Regions from separate parts of the Streptomyces sp. NPDC048337 genome, predicted to be linked through region 2. Evidence: predicted binding sites of a transcription regulator. Region 2 holds the regulator's gene; each other region holds the start of a gene.
What was found. Region 2 encodes HrcA, which represses chaperone genes, less so after heat shock. Its sites were predicted from a motif close to TTNGCACTCNGNNNNNCNGAGTGCNAA; they were not measured.

Region 1: the regulator HrcA is predicted to act here: its motif matches at 4,580-4,606, upstream of groES (co-chaperone GroES).
Region 3: the regulator HrcA is predicted to act here: its motif matches at 2,861-2,887, upstream of groL (chaperonin GroEL).

What each region holds. Positions count from the first base shown of each region.
Region 1 covers NZ_JBICYR010000027.1:55,768-66,045, forward strand. The annotation lists gene ACGFYU_RS32300 (FtsW/RodA/SpoVE family cell cycle protein) at 1-1,045, opposite strand, end outside; gene ACGFYU_RS32305 (LCP family protein) at 1,033-2,280, opposite strand; gene ACGFYU_RS32310 (sensor histidine kinase) at 2,374-3,732, opposite strand; gene ACGFYU_RS32315 (response regulator transcription factor) at 3,725-4,405, opposite strand; gene groES (co-chaperone GroES) at 4,750-5,058, shown strand; gene groL (chaperonin GroEL) at 5,197-6,831, shown strand; gene ACGFYU_RS32330 (ester cyclase) at 6,907-7,596, opposite strand; gene ACGFYU_RS32335 (SDR family NAD(P)-dependent oxidoreductase) at 7,669-8,442, opposite strand; gene ACGFYU_RS32340 (MOSC domain-containing protein) at 8,477-9,160, opposite strand; gene ACGFYU_RS32345 (LysR family transcriptional regulator) at 9,249-10,148, shown strand.
Region 2 covers NZ_JBICYR010000029.1:527-10,804, reverse strand. The annotation lists gene ACGFYU_RS32880 (AMP-dependent synthetase/ligase) at 1-524, shown strand, start outside; gene hemW (radical SAM family heme chaperone HemW) at 581-1,813, shown strand; gene ACGFYU_RS32870 (ADP-ribosyltransferase) at 1,833-2,471, opposite strand; gene ACGFYU_RS32865 (Uma2 family endonuclease) at 2,698-3,228, shown strand; gene ACGFYU_RS32860 (DUF3097 domain-containing protein) at 3,234-4,034, opposite strand; gene ACGFYU_RS32855 (MBL fold metallo-hydrolase) at 4,069-4,788, opposite strand; gene hrcA (heat-inducible transcriptional repressor HrcA) at 4,938-5,954, shown strand; gene dnaJ (molecular chaperone DnaJ) at 5,955-7,094, shown strand; gene ACGFYU_RS32840 (nitronate monooxygenase) at 7,241-8,332, shown strand; gene ACGFYU_RS32835 (16S rRNA (uracil(1498)-N(3))-methyltransferase) at 8,329-9,075, shown strand; gene ACGFYU_RS32830 (histidine triad nucleotide-binding protein) at 9,288-9,647, shown strand; gene ACGFYU_RS32825 (ribonuclease Z) at 9,651-10,278, shown strand, end outside.
Region 3 covers NZ_JBICYR010000028.1:70,681-80,958, reverse strand. The annotation lists gene ACGFYU_RS32815 (glucosyl-3-phosphoglycerate synthase) at 1-198, opposite strand, end outside; SAM riboswitch class I at 384-541, shown strand; gene thrC (threonine synthase) at 559-1,833, shown strand; gene ACGFYU_RS32805 (MoaD/ThiS family protein) at 1,867-2,145, shown strand; gene ACGFYU_RS32800 (cold-shock protein) at 2,527-2,733, shown strand; gene groL (chaperonin GroEL) at 3,054-4,673, shown strand; gene ACGFYU_RS32790 (Uma2 family endonuclease) at 4,745-5,317, opposite strand; gene ACGFYU_RS32785 (phosphoribosylanthranilate isomerase) at 5,454-6,068, shown strand; gene ACGFYU_RS32780 (beta-glucanase) at 6,138-6,926, shown strand; gene ACGFYU_RS32775 (alanine/glycine:cation symporter family protein) at 6,960-8,420, shown strand; gene ACGFYU_RS32770 (hypothetical protein) at 8,542-9,183, opposite strand; gene ACGFYU_RS32765 (hypothetical protein) at 9,310-9,696, opposite strand; gene ACGFYU_RS32760 (GNAT family N-acetyltransferase) at 9,767-10,278, opposite strand, start outside.

The DNA of each region.
Region 1 (10,278 bases), on a different contig from region 2:
CGCCCACCGTCGTGAGGATGAAGTCGCTGCGGCCCGCGAACTTGATCAGCTCGGGGTGGCCCATCCCCAGCCCCGTCCCGGACATGCCGCCCGTGCCGAAGCTGAACAGGGCCTGCGCCGACTGGTCCGACGTGACCCCCGCCGGCCGGTTCTCCCAGTAGTAGGACAGGGGCTCCAGCCACGCCGCCACGCGCGCCTTGACGTGCGGTTCGGTCGAGCCCACCGCGAAGGCGCCCACCGCCGCCATGAACAGGCCGCACACGATCCAGCTGGTGCGCTCGGTGGCCACGTAGAGCATCACCACGAAGACGCCGAAGAAGATCAGCGAGGTGCCGAGGTCGCGCTCGAAGACCAGGACCAGCATCGAGACGATCCACACCGTGATGATCGGACCGAGCTGACGCATCGGGGGCAGCCGCATGCCGAGGAACTTGCGGCCCGTCAGGGCCAGTGAGTCCCGGTGGATGACCAGGTACCCCGCGAAGAAGATCGCGATCATGATCTTCACGAACTCGCCGGGCTGCAGCGAGAACCCGAAGAGGATGATCCAGCGCTTGGCGCCGTACGTGTCCGCGCCGAAGAACGCCGGCGCGATCAGCAGCACCAGCGCGACGGCCATCGTGATGTAGATGAAGCGTTGCAGCAGCCGGTGGTCGCGCAGCAGTGCCACCACCAGGATGCAGGCGGCGACCCCGACCACCGTCCACATCAGCTGGCCGGGTGCGTTCGCGTCCGAGTTGTACCGCTCGATGTACCCCTGGTCGAGCCGGTGGATCAGCACCAGTCCGAGCCCGGTCAGCAGCATGGCGAGCGGGAAGATCAGCGGATCCGCGTAGGCCGCGAAGCGACGGATGCCCAGGTGCCCCACCAGCGAGAGCAGCGACAGGCTGATCGTGAAGCCGGTGAGGTTGGGCGGCAGCTCGCCGTTCATGGCGAGGCCGGCGCAGGTGTGGCCGAAGACGGCGATGGCGACGACGAAGACGAGGAGCAGCGCCTCGGTGCGGCGGCGGGCGCCGGCCGCCGTCAGGGGTTTCAGTCCACGCACGGGATGCCGCCACCGTCCGTGGGGGCGGGCGAGGACGAGGATGAGGACGACGGAGGTGGGGCGGCCTCGCGCGAGGCGGGAGAGCCTGGCGTACCCGGTGAGGCGGAAGGGGCGCCCGGTGCGTTCGGGCTCTCGGTGGCCTTGGGCCCGATCTGCTCGGCAATGAGGCGCTTTATCTTCATATCATCTACGACGTTGATGTCCTCCCCATGGTTCCTTCCGAACCCCTCGATGGGGAGTGTCGTGAAGTGCACTTTGCCGCCGGACAGGTTTTTCGCCTGCCGTACGAACGACAGCAGGTCCCATCCCTCGTCCGTCACCACGTCCTGCTTCGCGGCGTCGATCAGCTTGATCAGCTTCGTCGGGTCGGTGAAGGTCCCGGCAGAGTTCAGCTTCTTCGTGGCGCCCGCGAGGAAGGCCTGCTGCCGCTTCGTCCGGTCCAGGTCCCCCATGTCCAGGCCGTGCCGCTGGCGTACGAAGGCGAGCGACTGCTGCCCGTTGAGGGTCTGCGGGCCCGCCGGGAAGTCGGCGCCCGAGTACTTGTCCTTCACCGCGTGGTTCAGGCACACCGGTACGCCGCCCAGCGCGTCGGCGAGGTGGTAGAAACCGGCCAGGTTCAGCTCGGCGAAGTGATCGATCGGGACCCCCAGGAAGTTCCGCACCGTATCGATCTGCGCCTTGCGCCCGGCCTCCCGGCCGTCCCGCTCCAGCTGGCGGCGGTCCTTGACCCCTTGCGCGACGAGCTGTTCCTGCCTCTTCTCCTTCGCCAGCCCGTACGCCTTCTTGATCTTGTCCTTGCCGCGGCCGCCTGGGGGTCCCCCCAGCGGTAGCTGGGGGAATATCTGGACGAAGTCGTCGCGCGGCACCGAGAAGGCCTTCGCCTGGCTGCCGTCGCCGGGCACGTGCAGCAGGATCAGGGTGTTCGCGTTGTAGCCGCCGATGTCCGAGCTGCCCGCGTGCAGCTTGTCCAGGACGTCGTCGGGCAGGTCCTCGCCGTTCTGGTCCTTACGGCTGTCCAGCCCCATGAGCAGGATGTTCACGTCCCCGAACTTCGACTTCTCGGCGCCCTCCAGGGCCTTGGAGCTACCGATGCTGGAGGCCAGGTCCCGGTACAGGTACCAGGCGCCGCCGCCCGCCATGACCGCCAGCGCGCAGCCCGTGACCAGCAGGGTGCGGCCGAGCCGGCGCGGGCGGCGGCGCCGGGCGGTCGTCGTCTTCCTCCGGTGCGTGCTCATGCCTGTCGATGGTGGGGGAGACGCGCTGAAGGAATCCTGAGGAGGCCGTCGCCACGGGATCCCGCGAGGTCACCGCCACGGGCGCCCCCGAGGTCACCGCGACGGGATGCGCAGCACCAGCCGCGCGCCCCCGCCGGGCGCCGGCAGCACGCGTACGTCGCCCCCGTGCGCCCGCGCGATCTCCCGGGTGATGGCCAGGCCCAGCCCCGTCCCGCCGCTGGCCCGGCCCCGGTCCGCGTCCAGCCGTACGAAGCGCTCGAAGACCCGGTCCCGGTCCGCTTCCGGGATGCCCGGGCCGTCGTCCGCGACCTCCAGCAGCGCCCAGCCGTCCGCCGCGCCGGCCCGCACCACGACCTCCTCGCGGGCGTACCGCAGGGCGTTGTCCACGAGGTTGGCCAGCGCCCGCTCCAGCCGGGCCGGGTCCCCGGCCGCCGGTACGGGCGCCCGCGCGTCCAGCCGTAGCGCGACCCGGGAGCCGCCCCGGCGCGCCACGTCCTCCGCGGCCAGCAGGGCCAGGTCCACCGGCTCGGCCCGCGGCTCCGGCCCGCCGTCCAGCCGGGCCAGCAGGAGCAGGTCCGCCGCGATCCGCTGGAGCCGTTCGGTGTCGGCCAGCGCGGCCTCGACCGACTCCCGGTCGGGGCGGTCCATGGCCAGCGCCACCTCCAGCCGGGAGCGGACGGCGGCCAGCGGGTTGCGCAGCTCGTGCGAGGCGTCCGCGGTGAACTGCCGCTGCCGGGCGTCGGAGCGCTCCAGCCGGTCCAGGGTGTCGTTGACGGTCCGGGCCAGCTGCGCGATCTCGTCCGCGCCGCCCGGATCCGGGACCCGCCGGTCCAGCTCGCTCGCGGTGACGGCCGCCAGCCCGTTCCGGATCGCGGTCACCGGCCGCAGCGCGTGTCCCGTCACCCACCAGGCCAGGGCCGCGGCGAAGCCGATCAGCGGGGGCGCTCCGGCCGACAGCCCGATCGCGACCGCCCGGGTCGCGTCGTCGACGTCGCCGAGCACGGTCAAGGCGTACACGGTCTGCGTGGCCTGCGGGGCGTGCGCCCCCGGCGGGCCGGGGACCTCGACCGCGACCGCCACGCGCCGTTCCGCGCCGGGGCGCGCGGGCGGGAGCACGGCCGAACGGGCGTCGCCGTCGGGCCCGGGACGCAGCCCGGCGAGGTCCGGCGCGTCCTCGGGGTCCCGGCTGCTCGCCAGGGTCCGCCCCTGCGCGTCCCGTACGAGGACCAGGTCCACGCCGTTCTCGGGCGCGGGCAGCCGGCCGCCGGGCGGTGGGGTGCGGCCGTCGAACTGGGCGGCGACCTTGCGGGCGGCGAGCTCGGTGCGGCCGGTGGTGTTGTCCAGGAGATTGGCCCGCAGCAGGGTGAAGAGCCACAGCCCGCCGGTGGCCAGGACGGCGGCCATCGCGAGGGCGGCGGCCATCGCCGTACGCGCCCGGACGGTGCTAGCCACCGTCGGGGGCCATCCGGTAGCCGGTGCCGTGCACGGTGCGGATCGAGCGGCGGCCGAAGGGGGCGTCGATCTTCTTGCGCAGCGAGGAGACGTACACCTCGACGATGTTCGGGTCGATGCCGTGGGGGGTGTCCCAGACCTCGTCGAGGATGTCCTGCTTGGCGACGGCCCGGCCGGGCTGCTCCATCAGGCAGGCGAGCACGCCGAGCTCGCGGGCGGTCAGCTCGATGTCGTGGGCGCCGCGGCGGCAGCGGCGGCCGGACGGGTCGAGGACGAGGTCGCCGGCCTGGAGTGTCCCGCGATCGGGGGCGGCGGAGCGGCGGACGAGCGCGCGGAGGCGGGCGGCCAGGACCACGAAGGAGAACGGCTTGGTGAGGTAGTCGTCGGCGCCGGAGTCCAGCCCCTCGGCCTCGTCGTGCTCGCCGTCGCGGGCGGTGAGCATCAGGACGGGGGTGGTGTCGCCGTGGGCGCGCATCCGGGTGCAGATCTCGTAGCCGCTGATGCCCGGGAGCATCAGGTCGAGCAGGACGACGTCGTACGGGCCGCCGGCCAGGGCGAGGTCCAGGCCGCGGTGGCCGTCGTGGGCGACCTCGACGGCGTGCCCGTCCGCGGACAGGCCGCGCCGCAGGGAGTCGGCGAGGCCTTCTTCGTCTTCGACCACGAGGATGCGCATTGCTTCCAGCGTCACATATCGGGCCGTTTCCCCTTCCGGGGGTGTCGCCGCGGGGCGAAGGCGCCCCGGCGGCCGGCCCACCCCCGGCCCAGGGGCAACGCGGTCCCGCCTGACGGGGGAGGGGAGTTCGGGCGGATCCCGCCCGGGGCCGGATGACGCCACCCTCGGCGAGAATTGGCACTCCGCTTGACCGAGTGCTAATCACCGGAATAGTGTCGCACCTGGCACTCGCCCCCGGTGAGTGCCAACACAGCGACAGGCAGGTCCGGCACCCGCGACGACGGATCGACCTGGTCGCCACCTCAGACAGTTAACCCCGGATCTCCGAAGGGGGAGGTCGGATCGTGACGACCGCCAGCTCCAAGGTTGCCATCAAGCCGCTTGAGGACCGCATCGTGGTCCAGCCGCTCGACGCCGAGCAGACCACGGCCTCCGGCCTGGTCATCCCGGACACCGCGAAGGAGAAGCCCCAGGAGGGCGTCGTCCTCGCCGTGGGCCCGGGTCGCTTCGAGGACGGCCAGCGTCTCCCGCTGGACGTCAGCGTCGGCGACATCGTGCTGTACAGCAAGTACGGCGGCACCGAAGTGAAGTACAGCGGCGAGGAGTACCTCGTCCTCTCGGCTCGCGACGTGCTCGCGATCGTCGAGAAGTAAATCGCTTCTCCAGTTTTGATGTGAGCTGCGCCCCTGGTCACCCTGCTGATGCCGGGCGGCCGGGGGCGTAGTTCGTTCTAGGCGGTGGCGGTCGCGGTGAGCGGCCGAGGATCGCAACGAGAGGACTGAACCGCTCCCATGCCGAAGATTCTGAAGTTCGACGAGGACGCCCGTCGCGCCCTCGAGCGCGGCGTCAACAAGCTTGCCGACACGGTCAAGGTGACGATCGGCCCCAAGGGCCGCAACGTCGTCATCGACAAGAAGTTCGGTGCGCCCACCATCACCAACGACGGTGTCACCATCGCCCGCGAGGTCGAGCTGGACGACCCGTACGAGAACCTGGGCGCCCAGCTCGTGAAGGAGGTGGCGACCAAGACCAACGACATCGCGGGTGACGGCACCACCACCGCCACCGTGCTGGCGCAGGCGCTGGTCCGCGAGGGTCTGCGCAACGTCGCCGCCGGCGCCTCCCCGGCCGCCCTGAAGAAGGGCATCGACGCCGCCGTCAAGGCCGTGTCCGAGGACCTCCTCGCGACCGCCCGTCCGATCGAGGACAAGTCCGACATCGCCGCCGTGGCCGCGCTCTCCGCGCAGGACCAGCAGGTCGGCGAGCTCATCGCCGAGGCGATGGACAAGGTCGGCAAGGACGGTGTCATCACCGTCGAGGAGTCCAACGCCTTCGGCCTGGAGCTGGAGTTCACCGAGGGCATGGCCTTCGACAAGGGCTACCTGTCGCCGTACTTCGTCACGGACCAGGAGCGCATGGAGGCGGTCCTGGAGGACCCCTACATCCTGATCAACCAGGGCAAGATCTCCTCTATCCAGGACCTCCTGCCGCTGCTGGAGAAGGTCATCCAGGCGGGTGGCTCCAAGCCGCTGCTGATCATCGCCGAGGACGTCGAGGGCGAGGCGCTCTCCACCCTCGTCGTCAACAAGATCCGCGGCACCTTCAACGCGGTCGCCGTCAAGGCCCCCGGCTTCGGTGACCGTCGCAAGGCGATGCTGCAGGACATGGCCACCCTCACCGGTGCCACCGTCATCGCCGAGGAGGTCGGCCTCAAGCTCGACCAGGCCGGTCTGGACGTCCTGGGCTCCGCCCGCCGCGTCACGATCTCCAAGGACGACACCACCATCGTCGACGGCTCCGGCAGCCACGAGGAGGTCCTCGGCCGCGTCAACCAGATCAAGGCCGAGATCGAGGCCACGGACTCCGACTGGGACCGCGAGAAGCTGCAGGAGCGCCTGGCGAAGCTCGCCGGCGGCGTCTGCGTCATCAAGGTCGGCGCCGCCACCGAGGTGGAGCTGAAGGAGAAGAAGCACCGCCTCGAGGACGCCATCTCGGCGACCCGCGCCGCGGTCGAGGAGGGCATCGTCTCCGGCGGTGGCTCCGCGCTCGTCCACGCCGTCAAGGTCCTCGAGGGCAACCTCGGCCTGGCCGGCGACGAGGCCACCGGTGTCGCGGTCGTGCGCCGCGCCGCCGTCGAGCCGCTGCGCTGGATCGCGGAGAACGCCGGTCTCGAGGGTTACGTCATCACCTCGAAGGTCGCCGACCTCGAGAAGGGCCAGGGCTTCAACGCCGCCACCGGCGAGTACGGCGACCTGGTCAAGGCCGGCGTCATCGACCCGGTGAAGGTCACCCGCTCCGCGCTGGAGAACGCCGCTTCCATCGCCTCCCTGCTGCTCACGACCGAGACCCTGGTCGTCGAGAAGCCGGCGGAGGAGGAGGCCGAGGGCGGTCACGGTCACAGCCACGGTCACGGCCACAGCCACTGATCGCGCCAAGCGCCGGGGAAGGCCCCGTTCCGCATCTGCGGAGCGGGGCCTTCCCGTGTGTACGCCCTACGCGCGCTACATGGCGCCCAGTTGGCGCATCAGGCCCATGGCGTCGTAGTGCCACCAGCCTTCCTTGAGCATTCCGTCCTGACATCGGAAGACCGTCGTGCCGGTTATCGTGCAGGTCTTGCCGGTCGGGGCGATGCCCATGAACTCGCCCTTGTGCTTGCCGGTCCAGGTCCACAGGGTGGTGACGTAGTCGTCCTGTGCCGTCTGGGCTTCCTTCGTGAAGCTGAAGTCGAAGGCGCCCCGCCACATCTCCATGCCCTCGCGGATGCCCGCGGGCCCGATCCTGACCTCGGGGTTGCTGATGTCGTGGTCCCGGTAGTCCTCGGCGAAGATCTCCGGAATGAGGGACAGCTCGCCCTTCACCGCGATCTCGTCGTACATCCGGTTCACGACCATCGTGTTGAGGTGCTCGTCCCGGACCACGTCCAGGTTGGTGAAGCTGGGCATGCCGTCACAGAGGGCCACCATCTCCTGGAACATCTTGTCCGTTTCCGGGAGATGAGAGTTCTTCATGGCCTCTTCGTACGAGGGGAATTCGACCACGTCCACGTAGTGGTTCGGGTTCTCGCGGTCCTGGCCCACGATGCTGTGGGTGACGGTGCGCTTGCCCTGGCTCTGCGATACGTACCGGTCGAGCAGCTTGTCGAGGTCGTCCTGTCGACTGGTCTTGTAATCGATTATCTGTACGAATGTCATGGCGTCTCCCGGGCTGGATGGGACATGTCCATTTTAGGGAGATTTCGCCCATTTGGCGGATCGAGCGGCGCGTTACCGGGGCCCGTACTTGCGGCCCGTACGCGAGGACACCCCGCCCAGCAGCCCGCGCGGCGTCAGCTTCACCACGCCCATCAGCGCCTTGTACCGAGGGTCCGGAATCGACACCGTCTTGCCCCGCGCCAGGTCGGCCAGGGCCGCCGCCACCAGCTTGTCCGCGTCGAGCCACATCCAGCCGGGGATGTTGTCGGTGCCCATGCCGGCGCGCTGGTGGAACTCCGTACGGACGAAGCCGGGGCACAGCGCCATCAGCCGCACCCCGGATCCCGACAGGTCTCTCGCCGCGCCCTGGGTGAACTGCACGACCCAGGCCTTGCTGGCCCCGTACGTACCGCGCGGTACGAAGGCGGCGACCGAGGCCACGTTGATCACGCCGCCGCGGCCGCGCGAGCGCATCGACTCGGTGGCGGCCGAGGTGAGCCGCAGCACCGCCTCGATGTGCACCTTCAGCATCGTCAGTTCGTCGGCCATCGACACTTCGAGGTAGCGGCCCTTGTTGCCGAAGCCCGCGTTGTTGACCAGCAGGTCCACCGGGTGCGTACGGTCGCCGAGGCGCTGCTCGACCGCCGCGATGCCCTCCTCGGTGGAGAGGTCGGCGGCCAGGACCTCGGCCTCGATGCCGTGCCGGTCGTGCAGTTCGGTGGCCTGTTCGCCGAGCCGCTTGGTGTCGCGTGCCACCAGCACGAGGTTGTGGCCCTGGGCGGCGAGCCGCCGGGCGAAGGCGGCGCCGATGCCCGCCGTGGATCCCGTAATCAACGCAGTCGTCATAGGCGCAACCTAGCCGCCCCGGGTGGCCGTTCTCCTACGCGCCTGCTCCGGCCCCGTACTTCTCCAGGTGGCGGCGCACCGTCTCGTGGGCCTGAGGCTCCATCGCGTCGCCCGCCGCCAGGGTGCGCGGCAGCAGGGAGCGCTCGGTGGTGAAAGCGCGGAACCACAGTTCCACCGTCACGTCGTGGTCCGGGCGGTGGATGATCTCGATGGTGTCGCCGGGGGAGACCCGGCCCTCCTCGATCACCCGCAGGTACGCGCCCGGCCGGCCCGCCTGGGTGAACCGCTTGACCCACGCGCGCTCCCCGACGGCGCCCTGGAAGGTCCGGCAGGGGATGCGGGCCGAGGCCACTTCGAGGACCAGGTCCGCGCCGACCCGCCAGCGGTCGCCGAGGCGCGCGGTGTTCAGGTCGATGCCGGAGGTGGTGAAGTTCTCGCCGAAGAGCCCGCCGGGCAGTTCGCGGCCCAGCTCGCCGGCCCACCAGTCCAGGTCCTCGCGGGCGTACGCGTAGACGGCCTGGTGGTCGCCGCCGTGGTGGCGGCGGTCGCAGACGGCGTCGCCCTCCAGGCCGCTGCCGAGGCCGGTGGCCTTGGGGCCGGGGGCGGAGACGCGGACCGGACCGGGGACGGGGCTCTTGCCGTGGCCGGTCACCCCGCCTTCCGCGTCGGTGTAGTCGACGGCCGTGGCGCGGCCGAGGTTCACGGAGATCAGATGCATGGGGCCCATGGCACCACGCTAACCGAGGCAACTCAAAGCGTCACGGGGTTATTCGCGCAGCGATCAAAGAAGGGCTTATGCTCGAAGGGTGATCGAAGCACGCCATCTCCGGGTTCTGCGCGCCGTCGCCGGGACCGGCTCCTTTTCCGCGGCCGCCCGCGAGCTCGGCTGCACCCAGCCCGCCGTCTCCCAGCAGATGAAGGCCCTCGAAACGTCGGCCGGCACCCCGCTGCTCATCCGCACCGGCCGCGAGATGCGGTTGACGCAGGCCGGCGAGGCGCTGGTCCGGCACGCCGCCGGCATCCTGGCCGGACTGACCGCCGCCGAGGAGGAGGTCGCGGCCATCGCCGGGCTGCGCGCCGGCCGGGTGCGGCTCGTGTCCTTCCCCAGCGGCAGCTCCACCCTGGTGCCCACCGCCCTCGCCGCGATGCGCGCCGAGCACCCGGGCACCCGTATCTCGCTGGTCGAGGCCGAACCGCCGCGCTCCGTGGAGATGCTCCGCGAGGGCGACTGCGACCTGGCGCTGGCCTTCCGCTACGGCGGCGCCTCCGGTTCCGCCGCGGAGTGGGAGGACCTCGTGGTGCGGCCGCTGCTCACCGACCGGCTCGTCGGGCTGGTCCCCGAGGGGCACCGGCTGGCCGGGGCCGATCGGGTGGGCATGGCGGAGCTGGCCGAGGAGCCCTGGATCGCGGGCTGTCCGCGCTGCCGCCGCCATCTGGTGGAGGTGTGCGAGGGCGCGGGCTTCACCCCGCGCATCGACTTCGCCACCGACGACTACCCGGCCGTGGTCGGCCTGGTGGGGGCCGGGCTGGGCGTGGCGGTGCTGCCGGAGCTCGCGGTGGAGTCCGTACGGGCCAAGGGCGTGAGCACGCTGATCGTGGAGCCGGCCGTCGAGCGGGAGGTCGTGGCGCTGACCCTGCCCGACCTGGCCAGGGTCCCGGCGGTGGCCGCGACCCTGGCCGAGCTGGAGCGCGCCGCCACGCGCTGACCGTACGGATGGCTTCCGCGACGGATGGCCTTCCGTACGGCCGAACGGGTGCGGTTCCGGGCACGACGGCGACACGCCCGGAGTGCAGGAGGTCCAACGAAATTCGAAGAAACGTTCCTTCAGACGTTTC
Region 2 (10,278 bases):
AGACCGCCGAGGTCCTGGAGTCCGACGGCTGGCTGCACACCGGTGACATCGGCGAGCTGTCGGCCGACGGCTACCTGCGGATCACCGACCGCAAGAAGGACCTGATCAAGACCTCGGGCGGCAAGTACGTCGCCCCGGCCGAGATCGAGGGCCAGTTCAAGGCGATCTGCCCGTACGTGTCGACCATCGTCGTGCACGGGGCCGACCGGAACTTCTGCTCGGCCCTGATCGCGCTCGACGAGCCGTCGATCATGGGCTGGGCGGCCGAGAACGGCCTGGAGGGCAAGACGTACGGACAGGTCCTCGCGGCGCCGGAGACCAACCGCCTGATCGAGACGTACGTACAGACCCTGAACGAGGGGCTCCAGCGCTGGCAGACGGTGAAGAAGTTCCGGATCCTGCCGCGCGACCTCGACGTGGAGCACGGTGACCTCACCCCCAGCCTCAAGCTGAAGCGCCCGGTCGTCGAGCGCGAGTTCAAGCACCTCATCGAGGAGATGTACGAGGGCTCCCGGGAGGCGTAGCCCCCGGCCCGGCCCGGGGCGTAAACGACCATGGGGCAGTGCGGGACAATGGCGGTATGCCTTCCGCACTGCCCGATGGGGAACCCATGCCCGAGGACGGGTCGCTGCCGTCGCACGCCCTGGTGGGGGCGGGGGACCGGCCGCTCGGGTTCTACCTGCACGTCCCGTACTGCGCCACGCGCTGCGGGTACTGCGACTTCAACACCTACACGGCCACCGAGCTGCGGGGTACCGGCGGTGTGCTCGCCTCCCGGGAGAACTACGCCGACACCCTGATCGACGAGGTCAGGCTGGCGCGGAAGGTGCTCGGGGACGACCCGCGGGAGGTCAGGACCGTGTTCGTCGGCGGCGGCACGCCCACGCTGCTGCCCGCCGGGGACCTCGTACGGATGCTCGCGGCGATCCGGGACGAGTTCGGGCTGGCCGAAGACGCCGAGGTGACCACCGAGGCCAACCCGGAGTCCGTGGATCCGCGGTACCTGGCCGAGCTGCGGGCCGGCGGCTTCAACCGGATCTCCTTCGGCATGCAGAGCGCCCGGCAGCACGTCCTGAAGGTGCTGGACCGCACGCACACCCCCGGACGGCCCGAGGCGTGCGTCGCGGAGGCCCGGGCGGCGGGCTTCGAGCACGTGAACCTCGACCTGATCTACGGCACGCCCGGGGAGTCCGACGAGGACTGGCGGGCCTCGCTGGACGCCGCGCTCGGCGCCGGCCCCGACCACATCAGCGCCTACGCGCTGATCGTGGAGGAGGGCACCCAGCTCGCCCGCCGGATCCGCCGCGGCGAGGTCCCGATGACCGACGACGACGTGCACGCCGACCGGTACCTGATCGCCGACGAGGTCATGGCGGACGCCGGCTTCCACTGGTACGAGGTCTCGAACTGGGCCACCTCGGAGGCCGGCCGCTGCCTGCACAACGAGCTGTACTGGCGCGGCGCCGACTGGTGGGGCGCGGGCCCCGGCGCCCACTCGCACGTGGGCGGGGTCCGCTGGTGGAACGTCAAGCACCCGGGCGCCTACGCGGCGGCGCTGGCCGAGGGCCGCTCCCCGGGCGCGGGCCGCGAGCTCCTCTCCGAGGAGGACCGCCGGGTCGAGCGGATCCTGCTGGAGCTGCGCCTGGTGGACGGGGTGCCGCTGTCGCTGCTCGCGCCGGCCGGGCTCGCGGCGTCCCGCCGGGCCCTGGCCGACGGGCTGCTGGAGGCCGCGCCGTACGAGGCCGGCCGGGCCGTGCTCACCCTGCGGGGCCGGCTGCTCGCCGACGCCGTGGTCCGGGACCTGGTCGACTGACCAGGTCCCGAGGGGCCGCTCAGCCCGGGTAGTTCTCCCGCCAGGGCTGGTAGTACGGGTTGTCCTGGCACTCGTTCATGATCTCGATCTTCAGCACCTTGTCGACCGGGCAGACCGCGACGATGAAGGAGCGTTCGATACCGCCCGGGAAGGCCACCTCGACCTGCGAGGCGTACTTGTGGGTGTCCCCGATGGTCTTGTTGACGTCCACCCCGCCCGGGGCGTCGATGTAGTAGTTCCAGCCGCTCTTCCACCACGTCTTGTACAGGTCGTGGTCGTAGGTCGTGGAGACGTACGGGGAGGGCTGGTTGACCAGGACGTACTTCTCGACGTCGTACTGCCCGTTGAGCGTGTCCTTGGGGTGGAAGCCCTCCGCGAACACGATCGACGGCGGACGGCTGTCGGAGCGGTAGAGCTGCTTGCAGTTCGTGCGCCAGGACGGGGTCGGGGTGATGCGCCCCACCTCCGCCCGCTGGTCCGCGGCGGCGAACAGGCGGTCCTGGATGAGCGGGCAGGAGTTCGCCGGAGCGGCGTGCGCGGCGTGCGCAGCCTGGGCGGGGGAGGTGGCCGAGGCGGTGGTGGAGGCGGCGGGCAGCAGGGCGGCGGCGAGCGCGGTCGCGACGAGGACGATCCGCTTCCGCGGGGCAAAGGTGATCATGAAGCCCAGCCCAGCCTTGCGGCGCGCGCCGCGGTGATTACGCAACGTCACTCGAAGGTGAGCGTGTCCCTGCCGGAGGCGGCTCGGGCTTGACGGATCGCTCGCCGGGGTGAATCCGGGCGGAACACGGGAGCACGTGTCTACGCTGGTCCCTAGGCTGCGAGCCGTAAGCGACGGCGGCAGAACACGGAGGACCACGGAGATGACCGCTGTGGATGATCGCCGGATGACCGAGTACTTCGGGAGCTTCGAGCCTCCCGAGGGGGTCAAGGTAGAGCTCCTCAGGGGGGAAATCGTGATGATGGCGGGGCCGGACGTGGTCCACAACCTGATCGTCATGTTCGTCCAGCGGCAGATCCCCGTGGGGCGCTGGTATCCGCTCCAGACGCAGGACGTGGACATCCCGGCCGAGTCGTCCGAGCCGCAGCCGGACCTCGTCGTTCTGCCGGCCGAGGCCGCGCCGGATTCGGGTCGTCTGCTGCCCGCCGGAACCTTGGCCGCGGTGGTCGAGGTCGTCTCCAAGACCAGCAAGCTGCGCGACTACGTGACGAAGCGCTCCATCTACGCGGCGGGTGGCATCCCCACGTATCTGATCATCGACCCCTTCCAGGCCAAGTGCGTGGTGCTCACCGAGCCGTTCGGTGCGGGGGAAGAGGCCGACTATCGAACCGAGCGGACCAGCAAGTTCGGCGAGCCTTTGCCGCTCGACGTGCTCGGCGTCACCCTCGACACCACGGAGTTCGGCACCCTGCCGTAGCCCGGTCAGGGGGCCGTCACGAAGTCGATCAGCTCCTCGACGCGGCCCAGCAGGGTCGGCTCCAGGTCCTTGTACGAGGTCACCCGGGACAGGATGTGCTGCCAGGCTGCCCCCGTGTTCTCCGGCCAGCCCAGTGCCCGGCAGACGCCCGTCTTCCAGTCCTGGCCGCGCGGGACCACCGGCCACGCCGGGATGCCCAGGGCCGACGGCTTCACCGCCTGCCAGACGTCGATGTACGGGTGGCCCACGATCAGGACGTCCCCCGAGGTCACCGAGGCCGCGATGCGGGATTCCTTCGAGCCCGGGACGAGGTGGTCCACCAGGACGCCCAGACGGGCGTCCGGGCCCGGGGCGAAGTCGGCGACGATGGCCCGGAGGTCGTCGATGCCCTCCAGGTACTCCACCACCACGCCCTCGATGCGCAGGTCGTCACCCCAGACCCGCTCCACCAGCTCCGCGTCGTGGCGGCCCTCGACGTAGATCCGGCCCGCCCGCGCCACCCGCGCCCGAGCCCCGGGGACGGCGATCGACCCGGAGGCGGTGCGGGCCGGGGCGGCCGGCGCCCGCGACGGGCGGACCAGGGTGACGACCGCCCCGTCCAGCAGGAAGCCGCGGGGCTCCATCGGGAATACCCGCCGCTTGCCGAAACGGTCCTCCAGGGTCACCGTGCCCGCCTCGCAGGCCACCACCGCGCCGCAGAAGTCCGTACCGGCCACCTCGACCACCAGATCGGGCTCGGCCGCCACCTCCGGCACGGCCCTGGGGCGCTTCCACTGCGGGGTCAGGTCGGGGGAGTACTCGCGCATCCGGCCGAGCGTAGGAGAGGCGCGCCGATCACGCCTACGACACGCCGAAACGGGCCGCCAGTGTGGCGCGTTGCGCACGCACGAAGCCCGCGTCGACCACCGCTCCGTGACCCGGCACGTACAGCGCGTCCTCCCCGCCCAGCGACAGCAGCCGGTCCAGGGCGGCGGGCCACTGCCGAGGCATGGCGTCCGGGCCCGCCTGCGGCTCCCCGGACTCCTCCACCAGGTCCCCGCAGAACACCGCCTCGCGCTCGCCCGGCACGAAGACGGCCAGGTCGTGCCCGGTGTGCCCCGGCCCCACGTTCGCCAGCAACACCTGCACCCCGCCCAGGTCCAGCGTCCACTCGCCCGACACCAGGTGCTTCGGCGGCACCAGCAGGTCCACCGCCTCCGCGGCCTCCGCCTCCGCCAGGCCGTGGCGTGCCGCGTCCCCGCGCAGCTCCTCACCGCCCGTCGACAGCAGCGCGTCCAGCCCGACCGCGCCGTAGAACTCCGCGCCCGCGAAGGCGGCCCCGCCCAGGACATGATCGAAATGGCCGTGCGTGAATGCGATATGGGTCACGTGCCGGCCCGCCAGCCGCTCCGCCTCGGCCCGCACCCCGGCGCCCTCGCGCAGGCACGAACCGGGATCGATCAGGAGTGCCGACTCGTCCCCCACCACCAGCCCCACCGTGCAATCCCACACCGGGAGCCGCCTGCGGCCGGTCCGCCCGGTCAGCCGTTCCCAGCCCGCCTCTTCCCAACGCACGTCCATGCCGCGACGCTACCCTGGCGGGCCTCCCTTGCCAGGGTCTTACTACCCGGCCGTACACTGAGCGGGGGATCTCTGGCACTCGAACGATCCGAGTGCCAATGCCCACGGAAACGAACCAAGGCAACGGACCACAGCTGGAGGTGTGCGCGATGCTCAGCGAACGCAGACTCGAAGTGCTGCGCGCCATCGTCCAGGACTACGTCGGGACGGAGGAGCCGGTCGGCTCCAAGGCGCTCACCGAGCGGCACCGCCTCGGCGTCTCGCCCGCCACCGTGCGCAACGACATGGCCGTGCTGGAGGAGGAGGGCTACATCGCCCAGCCCCACACCAGCGCCGGCCGGATCCCCACCGACAAGGGCTACCGCCTCTTCGTCGACAAGCTGGCGGGGGTCAAACCGCTGTCGACGCCCGAGCGCCGGGCCATCCAGAACTTCCTCGACGGCGCCGTCGACCTCGACGACGTCGTCGGCCGCACCGTGCGGCTGCTCGCGCAGCTCACCCGGCAGGTCGCGGTCGTCCAGTACCCCTCGCTGACGCGCTCCACCGTGCGCCACGTCGAGCTGCTGTCGCTGGCCCCGGCCCGGCTGATGCTCGTCCTGATCACGGACACGGGCCGCGTCGAGCAGCGGCTGGTCGACTGTCAGGCGCCCTTCGGCGAGGCCTCGCTCGCGGATCTGCGGGCCCGGCTCAACAGCCGGGTCGTCGGCCGCCGTTTCACCGATGTCCCCCCGCTCGTCCAGGACCTCCCCGAATCCTTCGAGGCCGAGGACCGCGGCACCGTCTCCACCGTGCTCGCGACGCTCCTCGAAACCCTGGTCGAGGAAGCCGAGGAGCGGCTGATGATCGGCGGTACCGCCAATCTCACGCGCTTCGGACACGATTTTCCCCTGACGATCAGGCCGGTGCTCGAAGCGCTGGAGGAGCAGGTCGTGCTCCTCAAGCTGCTCGGCGAGGCCAACGAGTCGGGGATGGCTGTGAAGATCGGGCATGAGAATGCCTATGAAGGACTGAACTCCACGTCCGTGGTGTCGGTCGGTTACGGTTCGGGCGGCGAAACAGTCGCCAAGCTCGGCGTGGTCGGACCGACCCGCATGGACTACCCCGGAACGATGGGAGCGGTACGCGCAGTGGCACGTTACGTCGGACAGATCCTGGCGGAGTCGTAAGTGGCCACGGACTATTACGCCGTTCTCGGCGTGCGCCGCGACGCATCGCAGGATGAGATCAAGAAGGCATTCCGGCGGCTCGCGCGCGAGCTGCACCCGGATGTGAACCCCGATCCCAAGACGCAAGAGCGTTTCAAGGAGATCAACGCCGCCTACGAGGTCCTCTCGGACCCGCAGAAGAAGCAGGTCTACGACCTCGGCGGCGACCCGCTGTCCTCCTCGGGCGGTGGCGGCGGAGCGGGCGGCTTCGGGGCGGGCGGCTTCGGCAACTTCTCCGACATCATGGACGCCTTCTTCGGGCAGGCCTCGCAGCGCGGCCCGCGCTCGCGGACCCGGCGCGGCCAGGACGCCATGATCCGCCTGGACCTGGAGCTGGACGAGGCGGCCTTCGGGACCACCAAGGACATCCAGGTCGACACGGCCGTCGTCTGCACCACCTGCTCCGGCGAGGGCGCCGCCCCCGGCACCTCCGCGCAGACCTGTGACATGTGCCGCGGCCGCGGTGAGGTCTCGCAGGTCACCCGGTCCTTCCTGGGCCAGGTCATGACCTCGCGCCCCTGCCCCCAGTGCCAGGGCTTCGGCACCGTGGTTCCGACCCCGTGCCCCGAGTGCGCGGGCGACGGCCGGGTCCGCTCCCGCCGCAGCCTCACGGTCAAGATCCCGGCCGGCGTCGAGAACGGCACCCGGATCCAGCTCGCGGGCGAGGGCGAGGTCGGCCCCGGCGGCGGCCCCGCCGGCGACCTGTACGTGGAGATCCACGAGCTGTCCCACCCGACCTTCCAGCGGCGCGGGGACGACCTGCACTGCACGGTGACCATCCCCATGACGGCCGCGGCCCTGGGCACCAAGTGCCCGCTGGAGACGCTGGACGGCATGGAGGAGATCGACATCCGGCCCGGTACCGGTTCGGGGCAGTCGATCCCGCTGCACGGGCGCGGCGTCACGCACCTGCGGGGCGGCGGGCGCGGCGACCTGATCGTCCACGTCGAGGTCACCACCCCGACCAAGCTGGACGCCCAGCAGGAGGAACTGCTGCGCCAGCTGGCCAAGCTGCGCGGCGAGGAGCGGCCGATGGGCCAGTTCGCTCCGGGGCAGCAGGGTCTGTTCAGCCGTCTGAAGGACGCGTTCAACGGCCGCTGACCGGCACGGGATCCGATCGCCGAGCCCGGCCGGGGGACGCCCCCGGCCGGGCTCGGCGCATCCGTTCCGGCCACGCCGGGAAGCGGACTATGCCAGGCGAATGCCGTGATTCGGTCCCCTGAGCGGGACATGGCACGATGCAGTCCATGTCCTCCGCACCGAACGGTCTCTCCCCCCACCCGATCGTGCAGGCTCCCATGGCGGGCGGCGCCTCCTGTCCGCCCCTCGTCGCCGCCGTGTGCGAGGCGGGCGGACTGGGCTTCCTGGCCGGCGGCTACAAGACCGCCGACGGCATGTACCAGGAGATCAAACGGGTACGCGCGCTCACCCGGCGCGCCTTCGGCGTGAACCTCTTCATGCCGCAGACCGGTTACGTGGACCCGGCCGCCGTGGAGGCGTACCGCGGGCAGCTGGCCGGCGAGGCCCGCTGGTACGACGTGTCCCTCGCCGACGAGGACATCATCGGCACCAGCGACGACGGCTACGACGCCAAGATGGCCATCCTCCTGGAGGACCCGGTCCCGGTCGTCTCCTTCACCTTCGGCTGCCCCACGCCCGCGGCCCTCGCCGCCCTGCGCAAGGCCCGTACGTACACCGTCGTCACCGTGACCTCCGTCGAGGAGGCCCGCGCCGCTCAGGAGGCGGGCGCCGACGCCGTCTGCGTCCAGGGCGTGGAGGCCGGCGGCCACCAGGGCACCCACCGGGACGATCCGCAGGCCGACGGCACGGCGGCCGTGGGCCTGCTCGCGCTGGTGGCCCAGGTACGGGAGGCGGTGGCCCTCCCGATCATCGCCTCGGGCGGCCTCATGCGGGGCTCGCAGATCGCCGCGCTGCTGGCGGCGGGCGCGGAGGCGGCCCAGCTCGGGACCGCCTTCCTGGCCTGCCCCGAGTCGGGCGCGGACCCGCTGCACAAGAAGGCGCTGACGGACCCGCTGTTCGTACGAACCGAGCTGACCCGGGCCTTCTCCGGGCGGCCCGCGCGGGGGCTGGTGAACCGCTTCATGCGGGAGCACGGGCCCTATGCCCCGGCCGCCTACCCTCAGATCCACCACCTGACCGCGGGGCTGCGCAAGGCGGCCGCCGCGGCCGGCGACCCGCAGGGCATGGCCCTGTGGGCGGGCCAGGGGCACCGGATGGCGCGGACGCTGCCGGCGGGGGAGCTGGTGGAGGTGCTGGCGGCGGAAGTGGCCGAGGCACAGAGCACGTTGAAGGCAAGACAGATGAGGAGTGCGTCATGACCGCCCCGGTGTTCGTGGTCAAAGAGGTCCCGGCGGGACCGGAGTTCGTCCTGGACGGCCCGGAGGGCCGGCACGCGGTGTCCGTGAAGCGGCTGAACCCCGGTGAGGACGTGGTCCTCACCGACGGGCGCGGCCACTGGACGGAGGGCGTGGTCAAGGCCGCCGAGGGCAAGGACCGGCTGGTAGTCATGGACCTGCACGCCATCGAGGAGGAGCCGGAGCCCGCGGTCCGCATCACGGTGGTCCAGGCCCTCCCCAAGGGCGACCGCGGCGAGTTGGCCGTCGAGACCATGACCGAGACGGGCGTGGACGCGATCGTGCCGTGGCAGGCCTCGCGCTGCATCACGCAGTGGCGCGGCGACCGCGGGGCCAAGTCCCTGGCCAAGTGGCGGGCCACGGCCCGGGAGGCGGGCAAGCAGTCCCGACGCGTCCGCTTCCCGGAGGTGGCCGAGGCCATGTCCACGAAGCAGGTGGCGGCGCTGCTGGCCGGCGCCGATCTGGCGATGGTCCTCCACGAGGACCGCGACACCCCCTCCGAGGCGCTGGCCACGGCCGAACTGCCCGCCGCGGGCTCCGTGGTGCTGGTGGTCGGCCCCGAGGGCGGGGTCTCCCCGGAGGAGCTGACCGTCTTCGCCGAGGCGGGGGCCCACCCCTACCGCCTGGGCCGCTCGGTGCTGCGCACCTCCACGGCCGGCACCGCCGCCACGGCGGTCCTCCTGGCCCGCACGGGCCGCTGGTCCTGACCCCCTACCACCACGTCCCGCACCGCGCGCCTCGGCCCTGCCGGGCCGGTCCCGCGGCCCGGCAGCCGGCACCGGACGGCTCGGTCCTGGTGGGGTGGTCCCGTGGGTCGCGCCGGGCGGGACCCGGGCCGGGCCCGACCTGACCGCGCGCCCGCCGCAGGCGATCGGCTGGATACGATGCCCCGACCGATCACCTTACGAGAGGCAATGCAATGGCCGGGGAACCGCAGGCCGACTGCCTGTTCTGCAAGATCGTCACGGGGGCCATCCCGGCGACGGTGGTCCGGGAGACCGAGACGACCGTCGCCTTCCGGGACATCAACCCGCAGGCGCCCACGCACGTGCTCGTCATCCCCAAGGTGCACTACCCCGACGCGGCCTCCCTCGCCGCCGCCGAGCCGGCCGTCGTCGCCGACATACTGACCGAGGCCGGGCGGATCGCCGCCGACGAGAAGATCGACGACCACGGTTACCGCGTCGTGTTCAACACCGGCCCCGGCGCCGGCCAGACCGTCTTCCACGCCCACCTGCACGTCCTCGGCGGCCGCGGCCTCCAGTGGCCCCCCGGATAGTCCGTGTCCGTACGCGAATTCGTGGTGCTGGGCACCGCCAGCCAGGTGCCCACCCGCCACCGCAACCACAACGGCTACCTGCTCCGCTGGGACGGCGAGGGCATCCTCTTCGACCCGGGCGAGGGCACCCAGCGCCAGATGCTGCGCGCCGGGGTGGCCGCGCACGACATCAACCGGATCTGCGTCACGCACTTCCACGGCGACCACAGCCTCGGGCTCGCCGGGGTGATCCAGCGGATCAACCTCGACCGGGTCCCGCACCCGGTCACCGCGCACTACCCGGCCTCCGGGCAGAAGTTCTTCGACCGGCTCCGGTACGCGACGGCCTACCGGGAGACGGTGATCATCGACGAGGAGCCGGTGGCCGACGACGGGCCGCTGGCCCGCGGGACCTCGTACGTCCTGGAGGCGCGGCGGCTCTCGCACCCGGTGGAGTCCTTCGGCTACCGGCTCACCGAGCCAGACGGGCGCCGGATACTGCCCGAACTGCTCGCGCGGCACGGGATCAAGGGGCCGGACGTCGGCCGGATCCAGCGGGACGGCGAACTGGACGGGGTCACGCTGGAAGAGGTCAGCGAGCCGAAGCCGGGGCAGCGGTTCGCGTTCGTGATGGACACCCGGCTCTGCGAGG
Region 3 (10,278 bases), on a different contig from region 2:
CGGGACGGGCCGCCCGTCGATCAGATCGCGCCGGATGACCTCGACGATCTCGCCGACGGTCGCCTCCTCGTCGAGCGCGGGCAGCACCACGCTGACCGTGGTCCCAGCCGCCCGTTTCCGGTCCAGCAGCTGGTCGAGCGGTCGATCGGCGGCGGCCCAGGAGCGGACGGCCAGCCAGCGCTCCACCTCTTCCAGCACCCTCGGAACTCCCTGCGTATCGGCGTTATGGTGCGATATGTGATCCATCTCGCGGTTCGGACAGCAGTCTCAACTGCCCAAGCCTTCGGTTACAGTCTTGAACAACGCGAAGGACCACCGCATGCCGGGGGTCCTCGCGCACAAACGCACCGGCGCGCCATAGAGCGCGTGTGCCGGTGCCATACCGCTCATCCAGAGGGGCAGAGGGACACGGCCCGTTGAAGCCCCGGCAACCCTCCAGTCGGTTCTCGCGATGCGTCTTGGACGCACGCCCGCGAGGTCCCCGGCTAGGGAAGGTGCCAATTCCGTCTCATGGCGAAGTGCGCCATGGGGAAGATGAGGAGAAAGGGCCTCGCCATCATGGCTGCACAGACTGTCGCCACCTCTGTTGATCTCGGACCTGCCACCGCGCTTTCCTGTCGCGAGTGCGGTACCCGCTTCGAGCTCGGCCCCATCTTCGCGTGCGCCGAGTGTTTCGGACCGCTGGAAGTCGCGTACGAGCTGCCCACCGGCGACCCCGAGGCCCTGCGCGCCGCGATCGAGGCCGGTCCCAACAACATCTGGCGCTACGCGCCGCTGCTGCCCGTCCCCGCGGACGTGGCCTCCAAGCCGAACCTGAACCCCGGCTTCACCAAGCTCGTGGACGCGGAGAACCTGGCCAAGGAGCTGGGCGTCACCGGCAAGCTCTACGTCAAGGACGACTCCGGCAACCCGACGCACTCCTTCAAGGACCGCGTCGTGGCCATCGCCGTCGAGGCCGCCCGCGCCTTCGGCTTCACCACCCTGTCCTGCTCCTCCACCGGCAACCTGGCCGGCGCCGTCGGCGCCGCGGCCGCCCGCGCCGGCTTCCGCTCCTGCGTGTTCATCCCGCACGACCTGGAGCAGGGCAAGGTCGTCATGGCCGGTGTCTACGGTGGTGACCTGGTCGGCATCGAGGGCAACTACGACGACGTCAACCGCTTCTGCTCCGAGCTCATCGGCGACCCGCTGGGCGAGGGCTGGGGCTTCGTCAACGTCAACCTGCGCCCGTACTACGGCGAGGGCTCCAAGACCCTCGCGTACGAGATCTGCGAGCAGCTCGGCTGGCAGCTGCCCGACCAGATCGTCATCCCGATCGCGTCCGGCTCCCAGCTGACGAAGATCGACAAGGGTCTGCAGGAGCTGATCAAGCTCGGCCTCGTCGAGGACAAGCCCTACAAGATCTTCGGCGCCCAGGCCGAGGGCTGCTCCCCGGTCTCCACCGCCTTCAAGGCCGGCCACGACGTGGTCCGCCCGCAGAAGCCGAACACCATCGCGAAGTCGCTGGCCATCGGCAACCCGGCGGACGGCCCGTACGTCCTGGACATCGCGCGCCGCACCGGCGGCTACGTCGAGGACGTGACCGACGAGCAGGTCGTCGAGGCCATCAAGATCCTCGCGCAGAGCGAGGGCATCTTCGCCGAGACCGCGGGCGGCGTGACCGTCGGCGTCACGAAGAAGCTCATCGAGAACGGTCAGCTCGACCCGACGCTGACCACCGTCGTCCTGAACACCGGTGACGGCCTCAAGACCCTGGAGGCGGTGGCCGCGGACAGCGGCCAGACCGCCACCATCCGCCCGAGCCTGGACGCGTTCCGCGCCGCCGGCCTGGCCTGACCCTCCCCTGCACACCGGAAAGGCAGTAGCGCCATGAGCGTCAACGTCCGCATCCCCACCATCCTGCGCACCTACACCGGCGGCCAGGCCGAGGTGCCCGCCGAGGGCGCGACCCTGGCCGAGGTCATCGCGTCGCTGGACGCGAACCACCCGGGCATCGCGGCCCGCGTCCTGGACGACCAGGGCAAGCTGCGCCGCTTCGTCAACGTGTACGTCAACGACGACGACGTGCGCTTCGAGGGCGGGCTGGAGGCGGCGACGCCGGACGGCGCCGGTGTCTCGATCATTCCCGCGGTCGCGGGCGGCTGCTGACACCCGAAACCGTAATTGCCCCCTCCGCTAAAAGCGGAGGGGGCAATTCTGCTTGATTGGGCGCGGTAGAGTTGGGGAAGTCCCCTCCGCTGGGCTTGCCCGCCGCATATGAGCGGGTCGCGGCAGGGTTGACATTCAGTCAATATGCGAGTGCGGTATGGGGCTTTGGCGAAGTTTGCCGGGCCCGAGTTGCCCTGGAATATGCCAAATTTTCACTCTATTTCAATGTATCTGCGTGTCCAGATTTCTCGTCGGATTGACCTGTTGCAGACAGCACCGGCGCGGATACATTCAGCCTCGGTCGACGCGTTCCGACGCAAGTTCTGACCCGGGAACGCGAAGTGCGCTCCCGCGCAAGGGCCAGTAATAGGGGAGTTAGGCATGGCTCAGGGCACCGTCAAGTGGTTCAACGCGGAGAAGGGCTACGGCTTCATCGCGGTCGACGGTGGTGCGGATGTGTTCGTCCACTACAGCGCCATCCAGATGGACGGGTACCGCACCCTTGAAGAGGGTCAGCGGGTCGAGTTCGAGATCTCGCAGGGCCAGAAGGGTCCGCAGGCGGACATGGTCAAGCTCGCCATCGGCTAGTCCTGGCGCGATCGACCGCCGACGCGACAGCGTTGATTCAAGACGTACGAGGGGCCCACATCCTGGACACGGGATGTGGGCCCCTCGCGCGTCGTCGGCGTGTTCACCGGGGTGTTCACCCAAGCCGCTTGCACTCGGGGTGGTCGAGTGCTAATCATTGGCGTTAGCACTCTCCTGGTGAGAGTGCTACTGAACGAGGACCGGGTCGGTGAGGCCCGCAGGGTCCGGCGGGAAGGAACCGCCGGGCACGCAGGCCGTCCGTCGCGGGCGCGGGCGCGGTCCTGGGAGCAATCCACCGCTGTCCGGGAGGACCACTTCAGATGGCCAAGATCATTGCGTTCGACGAGGAGGCCCGGCGCGGTCTCGAGCGTGGCATGAACCAGCTCGCCGACGCCGTCAAGGTCACCCTTGGCCCCAAGGGTCGCAACGTCGTCCTTGAGAAGAAGTGGGGCGCCCCCACGATCACCAACGACGGTGTGTCCATCGCCAAGGAGATCGAGCTCGAGGACCCGTACGAGAAGATCGGCGCCGAGCTGGTCAAGGAAGTCGCCAAGAAGACGGACGACGTCGCGGGCGACGGTACGACCACCGCCACCGTGCTCGCCCAGGCGCTCGTCCGCGAGGGCCTGCGCAACGTGGCCGCCGGCGCCAACCCGATGGCCCTCAAGCGCGGCATCGAGAAGGCCGTCGAGGCCGTCTCCGGCGCCCTGCTGGAGCAGGCGAAGGATGTCGAGACCAAGGAGCAGATCGCTTCCACGGCCTCCATCTCCGCCGCCGACACCCAGATCGGCGAGCTCATCGCCGAGGCCATGGACAAGGTCGGCAAGGAAGGCGTCATCACCGTCGAGGAGTCCCAGACCTTCGGTCTGGAGCTCGAGCTCACCGAGGGCATGCGCTTCGACAAGGGCTACATCTCGGCGTACTTCGCCACCGACATGGAGCGTATGGAGTCGGCTCTCGACGACCCGTACATCCTGATCGTCAACTCCAAGATCGGCTCGGTCAAGGACCTGCTGCCGCTCCTGGAGAAGGTCATGCAGTCCGGCAAGCCGCTGCTGATCATCGCCGAGGACGTCGAGGGCGAGGCCCTGTCGACCCTGGTCGTCAACAAGATCCGCGGCACCTTCAAGTCCGTCGCCGTCAAGGCCCCGGGCTTCGGCGACCGCCGCAAGGCCATGCTCGGCGACATCGCCATCCTCACCGGTGGCACGGTCATCTCCGAGGAGGTCGGCCTCAAGCTCGAGAACGCGGGCCTGGACCTGCTGGGCCGCGCCCGCAAGGTCGTCATCACCAAGGACGAGACCACCATCGTCGACGGTGCCGGTGACAGCGACCAGGTCGCCGGTCGCGTGAACCAGATCCGCGCCGAGATCGAGAACTCCGACTCGGACTACGACCGCGAGAAGCTCCAGGAGCGCCTCGCGAAGCTGGCCGGCGGCGTGGCCGTCATCAAGGCCGGTGCCGCGACCGAGGTCGAGCTCAAGGAGCGCAAGCACCGCATCGAGGACGCCGTTCGCAACGCGAAGGCGGCCGTCGAGGAGGGCATCGTCGCCGGCGGTGGCGTGGCCCTGCTGCAGGCCTCCTCCGTCTTCGAGAAGCTGGACCTCTCGGGTGACGAGGCGACCGGCGCCAACGCCGTGAAGCTCGCCCTGGAGGCCCCGCTCAAGCAGATCGCCGTCAACGGTGGTCTCGAGGGTGGCGTCGTCGTGGAGAAGGTGCGCAACCTGGCCGTCGGCCACGGTCTGAACGCCGCCACCGGCGAGTACGTCGACATGATCGCCGAGGGCATCATCGACCCGGCGAAGGTCACCCGCTCCGCCCTGCAGAACGCGGCGTCCATCGCGGCTCTGTTCCTCACCACCGAGGCCGTCATCGCCGACAAGCCGGAGAAGGCCGCCGCCGCTCCGGGCGGCATGCCGGGCGGTGACATGGACTTCTGATCGGCCCCTGGCTGATCGGCTGTTCTCGAACGAGGGCGGCACCCCCGGTGGGGGTGCCGCCCTCGGGCGTTTCAGAAGCCGGTGGTGTCGATGGTGCAGTCGAAGGGCTCTGGGACGCACAGGTCCTCGCCGAAGGACACCGTCTTACGGGAGCGGTAGCCATGCGGCGAGGGGTCGGAGAAGCAGGTGATCTCCTTCTGCTGCACATCGGCCACCAGGTATACGGGGACCACCCGGCCGTACACCTCCAGCTTTTCGTTCCAGTCCGCGTCCTTTGTGGACGAGGACGTGAATTCGGCGACCAGCGACAGGGCCGCACTGTCCGCGTGTCGGCCGTCCTCCTCGAAGGCGGCCTCGTCCGCGACAAACAGGTCAGGTCCGTAGGCTCGCTCCGCGGCAGGGAACCGGAAGAGGAAGGGTGAGGTCTCGGTGACGTGCCCCTCGGGGGCGTGGACCTTGAGCTGCTCACGAAGCGCACGCATGCTACGCAGGTAGCGCAGCGCGGAGAACGGCGACACGACGATTTTCCCCCGGATGAGCTCGGCTTTGAAGCCGTCTGGCGTGTCCATCTCCGCGACCGTGCGCAGGAGAGTCTCGAATGATGGCGGCGACAGTGTCTCTATGGGTGTGGCCCGCTCGGTCATGATCGTCACCGCGTCCTCCGGATGGCGTACTGTGCCCTGAATGTGTGCCTCGTCCCAGGCTAGTGGCGGGGAGGTTTCCCTGCCCGGCTTATGGGACGCATCGCTGCCGGGCGGCCGCGTTTGGTTGACTGCTGGCATGACTGACGTGTTCATCAAGATCTGCGGGCTCAAGACCGCACATGACGTCGAGGTGGCCGTGGCGGCCGGGGCCGATGCCGTCGGGTTCGTCTTCGCGTCCGGCAGTCCGCGTACGGTCGATGCGGCCACCGCCAGGGAGCTGGTCGGGCTGGTGCCGGACTCGGTGCTCACCGTCGGGGTGTTCCGCCGGCAGGCGGTGGCGGAGGTGCGTCGGTTCGCCGAGGAGAGCGGCGTACGGGGCGTGCAACTGCACGGTGAAGAGGGGCCCGAGGACTTCGCGGCGCTGCGCGCCGAGGGGCGGACGCTGCTGCGGGCCACCGCCGAGCACGTCAAGAGCTGCGGGGAGTACGGCGAGGACCTGCTCCTGATCGACGCGCCCGACCCCGGCTCCGGCAAGGCGTGGAACTGGGGGTCCGAGGACTTCACCGCGCCCGAGGGCCGGTGGCTGCTGGCCGGCGGGCTGACCCCGGCGAACGTGCGGGAGGCCGTCCAGGTGACCGGGGCCTGGGGGGTGGACGTGTCCAGCGGGGTGGAGCGCGAGCGCGGGGTGAAGTCGCCGGAGCTGATCCGGGCCTTCATCGAGGCCGCCCGGGAGGCCGAAGCCGCGCACTGAGGGTGTTCGTAGGATTACTCTCAGCGAGAACTCGTGTGTGGGCGGGCCCGGCAGGGGCAGAGGAACCGCATGGTCATCGACACCCTGGGCCGGCTGTTCGCGCCGCGCCGGGCCCCCGTCTTCACAGCCGACTTCACCTCCCCCACCCAGTGGGTCGCCGGCCGCTCCTGGGCCTATCCCGACGGCGGCCCGGTCAATCCGGGCGACAACAAGCTGGACCACCTCACCGCCGACCCCACCTACAGCCGCGGCGGCGTCTTCCGTGCGACGCGCCGCCCCGACGGCAACTGGGACACCGGACTGCTCACCACCGAGGGCAGCGACGAAGCCTTCATGGTGCGCACCGGCGACGTGCTGGAGGCCCGGGTGAAGCTGCCCGAGGCGCTGGGCGCGTGGCCCGCGATCTGGACCTGGCGGGACGGCGGCCAGGAGATCGACGTCTTCGAGTACCACCCCGACAACCCCGACCTGCTGGAGCTGTCGAACCACGTCCGCGAAGCACACCGCTACCACCGGGACCCGTCGGTCCGGCCCGGCGCCTGGCTCGACCTGAAGGTCGAGTTCGGGAAGAGCTCGGTCGTCTGGTGGGTGGACGGGGTCCGCGTGTACAGCGACGGCAGGGGCGTGGGCCGCGCCTGGCACGCGTACCTCATCGTCAACCTGTCGGTCTCGGCCGGGCGTTACCACCCGCCGCCGGAACCGGAGGCCACGGAGATGTCGTACGAGGTGTCGCAGCTGAGGGTGTACCGGTCCGATCGGCCCGGCTGGCCCGGCTGGCCGGGGCGCTCGGGCCGCTCGGGCCGCCTGGGCAGGGTGCCCGGGCCTTCGGGCCCCCGGGCCGCGGACCTAGGTCCCTAACGGCGGGCCTTTCGCCCCGCGAGACTTCGGGTCATGGACACCCTGGGCACCCTGGACTCGCTGATCGTCAACGTGAACGATCACCTCTGGACCTACCTGCTGATCCCGCTGGTGGTCGGTGCCGGCCTCTACTTCACGGTCCGGTCCCGGGCCGTGCAGCTGCGCCTCCTCCCCGAGATGTTCCGGGTGGTGAAGGAGAAGACCCCGCCGCGCGCCGACGGCCGCAAGCAGGTCTCGTCCTTCGGCGCCTTCACCATCTCCGCCGCCGCGCGGGTCGGCACCGGCAACATCGCCGGCGTGGCCACCGCCATCACCCTGGGCGGCGCGGGCGCCGTCTTCTGGATGTGGGTGATGGCGGTCGTCGGCGCGGCCTCCGCCTTCGTGGAGTCGGCGCTCGCCCAGCTGTACAAGGTGCGGGGCTCGACCGGCGCGTACCGGGGCGGTCCGGCGTACTACATGCAGCGCGGGCTCGGCAAACGCCGGCTCGGTGTCCTCTTCGCCGTGACGATCACCGTCACCTTCGGCTTCGTCTTCAACGCCGTGCAGGCCAACACCATCACGGCGGTGGCGACCGGCTCGCTCCCGGAGACGGACACGGCGTGGTTCGGGCCCGCCGTGGGCGTGCTGCTCGCCGCCCTCCTCGGCTTCGCGGTCTTCGGCGGCGTGGAGCGGATCTCGTCGGTGACGAGCGTCCTCGTCCCGGTCATGGCGGTGGTCTACCTCCTGCTGGGCGCGGCGGTCGTGCTGCTGAACGCCTCGGAGTTCCCGCGGGGCATCGCCGACATCGTGGGCGGCGCCTTCGGCTTGCGCGAGCTGGCGGCCGGCGGCATCGGCGCCGCGATCCAGCAGGGCATCCGGCGCGGCATGTTCTCCAACGAGGCGGGCCTCGGCTCCGCCCCGAACGCGGGCGCGGCCGCCGAGGTCTCGCACCCGGTCAAGCAGGGCCTCGTACAGTCCCTCGGCGTCTTCTTCGACACGCTGCTCGTCTGCACGATGACGGCCTTCATCGTCCTCGTCACCAACCCCGAACTCGCCGGCCGCCAGGGCGCGGACCTCACACAGACCGCGCTCGGCGACACCCTGGGCGGCTGGGCGGGGCACGTCCTGACGGTGGTCGTCTTCATGCTCGCCTTCAGCAGCATGATCGGGAACTACTACTACGGCGAGACCAACGTCCGGTTCATCACCCGCAAGCGATGGGTCCTGCCCGGCTACCGCGCGCTGGTCCTGTCGGCGGTCGTCCTCGGCGCGCTGGGCTCGATGTCGGTCGTCTGGAACCTGGCGGACGTCTTCATGGGCTTGATGGCCCTGGTCAACCTGCTCGCGATCCTCCCGCTGTCGGCGATCGCCCTCCGCCTCCTCGACGACTACCTCGCCCAGCGGCGCGCGGGCCTGGACCCGGTCTTCACGCGCGACCGCATGCCGGACCTGAAGGGCGTCCAGTGCTGGAACCCGTCCCGCCCGGCGGTGCCTGCGGCGGCCGGCCGGGTCTAGCCGGCGGGTGAGGCCGCCTGGGTCTCGCCGCATCCGCTCGCCGGGGCGCGTCGTGCGGTCGGCCCACCGTGAGGACGGCCCGTACGGGGCCCGGTCGCCGGCCGGCGACCGGGCCCCTCTGTCAGCGATGGTGGATGGCGTAGGGGTTAGGGGATTTGATGGTGCCCGTGTTGACGTTGCTGAAGTTCTGCGAGATGAGCCCGCTGAGGTTGATGCCGAGGAGGGACACGCCGTCGCCTCCGCCGCCATTCCCGCCCCCGCCGCCCCCGCCGCCCCCGCCGTTTCCACCGCAGGGGCCACCGGTGATGACGGTGTAGTCCGTCTCGCCCTGAGTGGGAGCATTCGGTGATTCGAGGAAGACGGTGTTGATGACCGAGCAGACGGTGGTGCCTACGTTGACCGTGAGGGTGATGGTCGGGTAACTCTGCTGTGCAGGAAGGGGGTCGGTCCGGTAGCAGAGCATGCCCTCCAGATTGCACTGCCATCCGTCTCCGCTGAGCCCCGTCGCGGTGAGTCCATCCGGCAGCTGCTCGAGAACCCTGACCTGCCCTTCGACTGAATTGTCCCCGGTGTTGCTCACCACGATGGAGTAGGTGGCACCGGATTGTCCTTGGACGAAGTTCCCCACGTGGGACTTGTCGATCACCAGCCGGGCGTCTGCATGGGCGGGGGTGGCAATGCCGAAAGTCGACAGAGCCACACCTGCGGCGACGGCGGTGACTTCCCACCTTCGCCGCCCGGACCTGCGGTTCTCCTGAAGCACGAGGCTCTCTCCCCTTGTTGGGTGACTGACTGTCACGGCCTTCGGCGACTACTAGAGGGGAAGAGGCCTGTGGAAATCGAGGTCCTTACAGTGTGGGCCGTCGGAATCACCCGTACGGGCGTGGCCTTAGGCGTAGTGGCTGAGGATGCACAGCAGTGCGGCGGTGTGTGCCGTGATCTGGAGGCCGGTCATCCAGGCTCGTGCCCCGGCGAATGGCAGGCGGCGGGCTGGCCAGGACACCGCGAGGAGGCCCGCCACGAGGGTGATGCCGACGGCCCAGACCACCCACGTGCCCGGAGCTCCCGGGGCGCAGCCTTCGCCGTAGGTGATGCAGCGGCCCGCGCGCGGGGAGGACAGTACGGCGACGAAGGCGGCGATCAGGGAGGGGATCAGCAGGCAGAGGCCGATGCCGGCGGTCATGCGGGCGCGGCGGTCTCGTCGGAGTGCTTCCCGGTCCTCCGGGAGCTGCGGCTGCGGGGTGGCGGGAACCGGAGCGGCGACGGGTGTGGTCATGACCCCATTGGATCGCGTGGGGGTCCGCGGGTGATCAGCCGACGTACTCAGGCGGTGTAGGTGGCGGGACTCAACCGTCCGTGCGCAGGCGGGCGTGGAGGTGTTCGTCATGCCAGCCGTCCGTGTGGAGGAGGGCGCCGCGCATGGTGCCTTCCAGGGGGAAGCCGGCCTTGGTCGCGATGGCGCAGGAGGCGGGGTTGTGTACCGAGTGGGTGATGAGGAGGCGGTGCAGGCCGAGGTCCTCGAAGGCCCAGCGGGCGAGGCGGGACGTAGCAGCGGCCATGGCCCCGCTGCCGCGGCCCGCGGGCAGCAGCCAGTAGAGGAACTCGCCGCTGCCGCCGCGCAGATTGAGGTCCGCCAGGCCGATCAGGCCGACGGCCGGGCCGCCGTCGGACGGGGCCATCGCCCAGATCGCGGCCTCCTCGGCCTGCCAGAGGTCGCGGAACCGCGTGATGCGCTCCTCGGCCTCCGCCGGGGTGCGGTGGCCCGGGCGGTTCCAGTGCCGGATGTCCGGGTCCTCGTACGCCGCGACCAGCGCGGGGGCGTCGTCCCGCGTCCAAGGGCGCAGGTGCAGAGGCCCTG